Regions from separate parts of the Georgenia sp. Z2081 genome, predicted to be linked through region 1. Evidence: riboswitches for the same ligand, from Rfam matches in the RefSeq annotation. Region 1 holds a riboswitch; the other holds the start of a gene.

Region 1 (3,928 bases):
GGGGAGGCGCCGAGCGTGCGCGCCGCCTGCTCCGGCCGCGGGTCCAGCGCGGCCCACGCCGGCCCGACCACCCGGACGACGACCGAGTAGTTGAAGAACACGAGCGCCGCGAGCAGCGCCCACGGGGACCGGTCGAGCCCGAGGAACCCCAGGACGCCCGACGGGGCGAGGACCGCCCGGAACGCGACGCCGACGACCACGGTGGGCAGCACGAACGGCACCGCGACGACCGCGCGCAGGATCCGGCGACCGGGGAACGACGTCCGGTACAGGACGTACGCGCCCGGGACCCCGAGCGCGAGCGCGCAGACGGTCGCGGCGAGCGCCTGCGCGAGGGTGCGCCAGAGCGCGTCGAGCGTGGACCTGCGCGCGAGGATCTCCAGCACGGGGTCGCCGGCGGGGATCCCGGGGATCCGCTCCCCCGGCAGCAGCCCGTGGACCACCAGCGCCGCGACGGGCGCGACGAAGAAGATCGCGAGGAACGCGACCGGCACCCCGACCGCGAGAGCGCGCGCGAGGCGGCGGGCCGTCAACCGCCGACCACCTCGTCCCAGGTGCGCAGCCACTCCTCGCGGTTCGCGTCGATCTCGCCGGCCGGCATCTCGATCGGCTCCTCGGCGGGCGGTGCGAACTCGGACCACGCCTCGGGCAGCGGGGCCTCGTCGTCGACGGGGTACATGTACATCGACTCGGGCATGGCGGCCTGGACGTCCGCGGACAGCAACCAGTCGATCACCGCGCGCGCACCCTCGGGGTTGCTCGCGTCCGCCACGACGCCCGCGTACTCCACCTGCCGGACGCAGGTGTCGAGCAGCGCCGCCGTGGTCGAGCCCGTGCCGTCCTCGGTGGGGGTCGCGGCCGGGGAGGAGGAGTAGGACAGGACGATCGGGCGGTCCCCGCCGGAGAACGTGAAGTCGACGTAGTAGGCGTCCGACCAGGAGTCGACGACCCGCAGGCCGTTGTCGAGAAGGCTCTGCCAGTAGTCGGCGAACCCCTCCTCGCCGCTCTCCGCGACGGTGGCCACGAGGAGCGAGAGACCCGGCGAGGAGACGTTCGGGTCGGTGACGACCGTGAGGTCCGCGTAGTCGGGCTCGGTCAGGTCCGCGAGCGTCTGCGGCGGCGTGAGCCCCTCCCGCTCGAACCACGCGGTGTCGACGTTGAGGCACACGTCGCCGAAGTCGACGGGAGTGAGCTGGTCCCCTCCGTCGACGAGCAGGTCCTCCGCGGAGGCGGGCAGGTCCGGCGAGGTGTAGGGCTCGAGCACGCCCCCGTCGATCGCACGGCTCGCGTAGGCGTTGTCGATGCCGTACACGACGTCGGCGGACGGGCTGCCCGCGGTGAGGAGGAGCTCGTTGACGACGCTGCCCGCGTCCCCGGGCGCCGTGACGACGAGCGTGTACCCGCTCTCCGCCTCGAACTGCTCGATCAGCTCGTCGGGGAGGTTGAACGAGTCGTGCGTGACGAGAGCGACCTCGCCGCCCGCGCCTGCCGGCGCCTCGCCGGACCCGCCGGACGCGCCCTCGGACGCCTGCTCCGCCGTCTCCGCGTCGCCCGCGCCCTCGGAGTCGTCCGTGTCCTCGTCCCCGCCGCCCAGCGAGCAGCCGGCGAGGGTGAGGGCGAGGGCCGTGCCGAGCCCGAGAGCCCGCGCGCCCCGGCGGTGGGGGCCCGGGTGGTCCGTGCCGGCGCCCGGGCGGCGGAAGCCGGTGCCCGGGCCGGTGATGGTGCTGCGCATGTCGTACCTCCTGCGTGGGTGCGCAGGGTTCGTCGCCGCGGCGGGTACCGCGACGACGGAGAGATGTCCCGACTACCTCCGCCGGTGCTAACCGGATCAGGTTCGAGGGTCTGCGGCGTACCGCACTCTCAGCGCCGTGGTCGGCGCTCCCCTGTCGTTCACCGGCATGCTACCGCGCCGCCCGGACACGACGCGGCCCGCACCACGTGCGTGGTGCGGGCCTGCGGCGGGGCCGGGCGACGTCGGACGGCCGCCGGTCGCGCCCCGGCGCCATGCGCGCGAAGGGTCGTCAGTCGTCGAAGACGTCGTCCGAGACCTTCTGCAGCTCGGCGGGCTTGTACCACTTGGCGGCCTGGCGCATGGCCAGCTGGCGGACCAGGCCGACGACGGCCCCCGAGACGGCCGTGAACACCACGATCTCGACCAGGGAGACCGAGTCGTCGCCGTCGACGACCTCCGGCGGCTCGTGGCCCGTGACCGCGACCCAGCCCTTCGAGAGGATCTTGTTCGCCGCGATGCCGGCGACCACGCCGGCGCCCGTGCTCACGATCTTCCAACCGATGTCCATCTGTGCCCTCCGTGGTCAGGGCGTGACGCCCTGGTCGTGGTCTCCCGGGCTGCCCGGCCTTCCCGCGCAGTCCGTCGGGACGATCATGCCCCAGTGTGCTTGTGGTTCGCGTCCCCGCCCGAGGCCTCGATGTCCTCGGCCAGCTCGTCGACCACGAGCGCGGACCTGTCCACCCGACCGGTGCGGTAGCCGCCGCGCCCGGCCATGTGGGCGCTGATGGGCGCCGTGAGGAGCTGGAACGCGACGACGAGGACAAGCGTCCACCCGATCCGCGGGTCGCGCACCTCGAGAGCGACCCCCGCCATGAGCAGGGCGAGACCCAGCACCTGCGGCTTGGCCGCGGCGTGCATCCGGCTGAACAGGTCGGGGAAGCGCACGAGCGCGACCGCGGCGACGAGCACCAGCAGCGAGCCCGCGACCAGCAGGATCGCGGCGAGCACCGTCACGACGTCGGACCAGCTCATGACCGTCCCTCCCCGGTGCCGTCGTCCTCCGGGCCCGAGGTGTCCTCGCCCGTCACGCGCGGCGAGTCGGGACCGTGGACGGGCGCGTCGTCGTCGTCGAGCTCGCGCTCGCGCGCGATGACCTGGGCGAGCTCCTCCTTGGTGAGGATGCGGGCCTCGTCGGACTTCTCGACCGCGGTGAACCGCGCGATCGTCACCGTGGTGAGGAACCCGACGAGCGTGATGACCACGAGCATCGGCACGTACGCGGCGCTCCCGGTCCACGCGATGAGCAGCCCCACGAGCGCGACGACGGACGCGGTGACGACGTCCGTGGAGACCGCGCGGTCGAGCGTGGACGGCCCGCGCTCCAGGCGCACGAGCGCGGTGAAGACGGCGAGCACCACCACGGCGAGGCAGGCGTAGACGACGATCTCCATCACGCACCGCCCCCCGTCGTCGGGGACGGACCGACCTGGCCGGCCGCCGACTGGCCGTCCTCCGGCGGGGCCTCGGCCGCCGGGCCCTCGACGGACGGCGACGGCAGCCGCCCGGCGCGCCGGGACCAGCCCGGGCGGAAGCCGGCGTCGACGAGCTGGTCGTCGGTGGCGAAGGCCCGCAGGAGACGTTCCTCCTGGTCGAGGACGTCGGAGTGCGCACGCTCGAGACCGCCCGCGATGTCGACGTCGAGGATGTGCATGTAGAGCATCCCGGACAGGCGCATGGCCTCGACGACGAGCGAGCCGGGCACCAGCGAGCACATCCCGCCGGTGCCGGTGAGGATGAGGTCGGAGTGGGAGCGCAGCTGGACGCGGATGACGGCGCCGCGCGGGGGCCGGCCCCGCACCGTGAGCACGACGATCTGCCAGGAGGCACGCAGCACCTCCCACACGAACACCGCCACGAGCACGACGACGGCGAGCGGGCGCACGGTGGTCCGGCCCGTCGCGCGCGGCATGGGCATGAGGATCGTGACGAAGAGACCCAGCGCGAGGCCGGCCACGACGTTGCCGACGGACAGGTCGCCCCAGAGCAGCACCCAGACGACGGTCAGCCAGACGACGAGCTTCCACGACGTCGGGGCGAGGCGGGGCGGCGCACCGCGGGCGCCGCGACGGCGGCGGCCCCAGCGTGCGCGCGTGCCGGGCCGGCCCTCCCGGGCCGCGCGCCCGGCGGTGCGCGGGT
Region 2 (3,928 bases), on a different contig from region 1:
GACCGGACCGGGATCGCGGCCCGCAAGAAGGCTCGCCTTCGAGTCGGCCCAGTCGGGCTCGGCGGCACCGGGTTCGGCGGTGGCCTCAAGCACGCGCCGTGCGGCCGCTCCAGCTGCTGAGGTCGCTGCCGCGTCGTCGAAGTGGGCGTCGATCGCCGAGCGCACGAGGGCGCCGACGGAGCGCCCCGTGGCACGCGCCTCGGACTCCAACCGCTCGTACCTCTGCGCGTCGACGAGGACCTGGAGCCGCCGCTCGAGCAATGACATGCGCAGACCGTAGCATGTGCATACCTGCTCATGTCTGGAGTCCCCGCCGTCCCACCTGGTGGGCTCAGCCGGTTCCGCGCCGCACGACCCCAGGCCGGCACGGTTCACTACGCCGGACATCTCGTCGACCCCGAGGAGCAGCACGTGACCGACCACCAGACCTTCACCGCACGGCTCGACGCCGGCCCGGTGATCTGCGCCGAGGGATTCCTCTTCGAGCTCGAGCGGCGCGGCTACCTCACCGCCGGCGAGTTCGTGCCCGAGGTCGCGCTCGAGCACCCCGAGGCCCTCACGGCGCTCCACGTCGACTTCCAGCGAGCCGGGTCGGACATCGTGGAGGCGTTCACGTACAACGGCCACCGCGAGAAGATGCGGGTGATCGGCAAGGAGGATCTGCTCGAGCCGCTCAACCGCTCCGCGCTGCGCATCGCGCGCGAGGTCGCCGACCGCGTACCCGGCAACCTCGTGGCCGGCAACATCTCGAACTCCAACATCTGGGACCCGTCCGACACCGCGCGCCAGGACGAGGTGCGTGCGATGTTCGAGGAGATGGTCGGCTGGGCCGTCGAGGAGGGCGCCGACCTCATCGTCGGGGAGACCTTCTACTACGCGGGAGAGGCGCTGGCCGCCCTCGAGATCGCCAAGGGCTCGGGCCTGCCGGTGGTGCTCACCCTCGCGCCGATGGCCTTCCAGGAGATGGCCGACGGACTCGGGATCGTCGAGACCGCACAGCGCCTCGAGCAGGGCGGGGCCGACGTCGTCGGGCTCAACTGTTTCCGGGGCCCGGACACGATGCTGCCGTGGCTGCGCGAGATCCGCGCCGCCGTCTCCTGCCACGTGGGCGCCCTGCCGATCCCCTACCGGACGACGGAGGCCGAGCCCACGTTCTTCAACCTCTCCGACGTCGCCGCCTCCGTCCCCGCGCCGCACGGCCGGACGTTCCCGACCGCGCTGGACCCGCTGTACGCCAACCGCTACGAGATCGGCGCGTTCGCCCGCGAGGCCCTCGACCTCGGCGTGAACTACCTGGGCGTGTGCTGCGGCGCGGCGCCGATCCACATCCGCGAGGTCGCCGAGGCGGTCGGGCGGACCACGGAGGCGAGCCGGTTCTCCGAGCGCATGGAGAACCACTTCATGTACGGCAGCCACGAACGGCTCCCGGAGCACATCGCGGCCCTCGGGTCGCGCGCCTGACCTGGGTCGCCACCCTGCGGGCAGGCCTCGACAGCTTCAGGCCCGTCCGGGTAGCGTGCCGGCAACCCCCGGGGAGCGCCTGCAGGCGCTGAGAGTGCGGAACGACCGCAGACCCGCCGACCTGATCCGGTTCGTACCGGCGTAGGAAGCAGGGAGCCTGTCGGCCGCCGTGCCGGGAGGTCTCGATGTACCCGCGGGCCGAGGAAGGCACCGTGACCCAGCACGACACCACCCGGACGGACCCGGGCACCCGCTCGACCGGCACGAGCATCGCCACCGACACCGTCTCGACCGACGCCACCGAGCAGCGCGGGATCGGCATGCGCGTGAGCATCCACCCGCACACGAGCGACTTCGTCGACGTCATCCTCGGCTCGCTCGCCGACGTCGCCGACCGCGGCCTGCTCGACGGCCTGGTCGTCGAGTCCGACGCCGTCAGCACGTACGTCGGCGCCCGCCGTGCCCCGGCCGAGCAGCGCCTGGCCGCCTACGCGGCCGGGCTGGTCGAGGCGGCCTCGCGCCGCACCGACGGCGGCCACGTCGTCGCCCACATCCTGCTCTCCCGCGGCTGCCCCGGCGAGGTGACCTGCGAGCCGGGCGCCGTCGTCGGCGGCGGCGAGCCGGTCGAGCTCGCACCGACCGGGATCGCCGCGCGAGCGCAGTGGTCGCTCTACCCGCTGCTCGACGGCTCGTCCGGCGCCGGCGAGCACATGGAGCCGATCATGGCGGCCATCGCCGAGGCGCGGGAGCGGGGCGTGGCGAGCGAGGCCGCGCACTACGCGACCATGCTCACCGGCGACCTCGCCGAGGTCCTGGCCACGGCGACGGACGCGTGGGCGCGGGTCGGCGCGAGCGTCCCGCACGTCGTCACCCATCTCACGGTCTCGGTGGGTTCGCCGAGCGAGCAGGTGGCGTCATGAGCGGCGCGGACCAGAGCCACGGGTACGGCCCGTGGGCGCTGAAGGACCTCGTGATCGTGGTGGTGCTCGGCGCGGTCTTCGGGTTCGCCTACTGGGCTCTCGTCCAGGGCTGGAGCGGGCTGCGCGTCCTCATGGGCCCCGCGGGCGACCTCTCCGAGCACGTCCTCTTCGGTGGTTGGCTGATCGTCGCCCCGATCGCGGTGGCCATCGTGCGGCGTCCCGGCGCCGGCGTGCTCGCCGAGGTCCTCGCCGCGACCATCGAGTTCGCGTTCCTCGGTTCACCGGTCGGCCCGCTGCTCCTCGTGGCGGCCCTGCTCCAGGGCGTCGGCTGCGAGCTCCCGTTCTTCCTCACCCGCTACCGGAGGTTCGGGTGGGGCATCTTCGCCCTGGCCGGGCTCCTCGGCGCAACGCTGGTGTTCTTCTACTCCGCGTTCCGCTCGGGCTGGTACGGGCAGGACATCTTCGCGCTGCGCCTGGCGATCCAGGCGCTGTCCGGCGTCGTCCTGGGCGGGCTCCTCGCCAAGGTGGTCGTCGACGCGCTCGCGCGCACCGGGGTCGTGGACAACTTCGCCATCGGCCGGGCCGGTCAGGCATGACGGGCCTGTCGGCACGGCCGGCCCGGACCTCCCCCGACGACAGGGCCGCCACCGGGCACGACCGTCCGGCCGTGGGCACGGCGGCGGCGTCGGCCGTCGCGCTGACCGACGTGTCGGTGCACTTCCCGCGCCGGCCGGAGCCGGCGCTGAGCGGTGTCACGCTCGGCGTCGCGCCCGGCGAGCACGTGGTGGTCCTGGGGCCCTCGGGCTCGGGCAAGTCGACGGTGCTGCAGGTGATCACCGGGGTCGTGCCCCACACGGTGACGGCACGGGTCACGGGGGAGGTGACGGTGGCCGGGGCGCACGACCTCGGCACGCCCGTGGTCGAGCGCTCCCGCCGCATCGGCGCCCTCGCACAGGACCCGGGCGCCGCGGTGTGCCTGCCGGTGGTCGAGCAGGAGCTCGCGCTCCCGCTCGAGAACCACGGCACCGACCCGGCCGCGATCGACGACCGCATCGACACCGCGCTCGACGCCGTCGGCGCGGGCGCGCTGCGCGACCGGTCCTCCGCCGACCTCTCCGGCGGCGAGTCGCAGCGGGTGGCGCTCGCGGCCGCGCTCGTCACGGAGCCGGAGGTGCTCGTCCTCGACGAGCCCACCTCGATGCTCGACCCGGCCGGCATCGCCGCCGTGCGCGACGCACTGGGCACGGCGGTGCGGCGCCACCACCCGACGGTCGTGCTCGTCGAGCACCGGCTCGACGAGTGGGCGGGCCCGGCCGGCATCGCCGGGCTGCCCTCCCGCGCCGTTGTGCTCGGCCCCGACGGCACGCTGCTCGCCGCGGGCGACACCGTCGAGATCCTGCTCGCGCACGCCGAACAGCTCGTGGCGGCCGGCTGCTGGCTGCCGCTCGAGGCGGAGCTCGCGGCGGCCTGCGGTGGACCGGGCGGGCTGTCGTCTGCCCGCTGCACCGACTACCTGCGCGGGCTCGCCGCCGAGGTGGCACCGGGGT

Evidence for each region. A riboswitch is a leader RNA that binds a small molecule or an ion and turns the genes downstream of it on or off. The one in region 1 is predicted to bind thiamine pyrophosphate.
Region 2: linked by a shared signal. The riboswitch ahead of ACZLKG_RS09255 (YkoF family thiamine/hydroxymethylpyrimidine-binding protein) and the one ahead of ACZLKG_RS01700 (thiamine ABC transporter substrate-binding protein) in region 1 are both predicted to bind thiamine pyrophosphate.

What each region holds. Positions count from the first base shown of each region.
Region 1 is NZ_JBUZNK010000001.1:357,177-361,104, reverse strand. It holds gene ACZLKG_RS01705 (ABC transporter permease) at 1-533, opposite strand, end outside; gene ACZLKG_RS01700 (thiamine ABC transporter substrate-binding protein) at 530-1,732, opposite strand; TPP riboswitch at 1,789-1,895, opposite strand; gene ACZLKG_RS01695 (DUF4235 domain-containing protein) at 2,022-2,300, opposite strand; gene mnhG (monovalent cation/H(+) antiporter subunit G) at 2,384-2,764, opposite strand; gene ACZLKG_RS01685 (MrpF/PhaF family protein) at 2,761-3,183, opposite strand; gene ACZLKG_RS01680 (Na+/H+ antiporter subunit E) at 3,183-3,928, opposite strand, start outside.
Region 2 is NZ_JBUZNK010000005.1:207,655-211,582, forward strand. It holds gene ACZLKG_RS09245 (ribbon-helix-helix protein, CopG family) at 1-267, opposite strand, end outside; gene ACZLKG_RS09250 (homocysteine S-methyltransferase family protein) at 298-1,461, shown strand; TPP riboswitch at 1,521-1,628, shown strand; gene ACZLKG_RS09255 (YkoF family thiamine/hydroxymethylpyrimidine-binding protein) at 1,674-2,381, shown strand; gene ACZLKG_RS09260 (ECF transporter S component) at 2,378-2,977, shown strand; gene ACZLKG_RS09265 (ABC transporter ATP-binding protein) at 3,049-3,928, shown strand, end outside.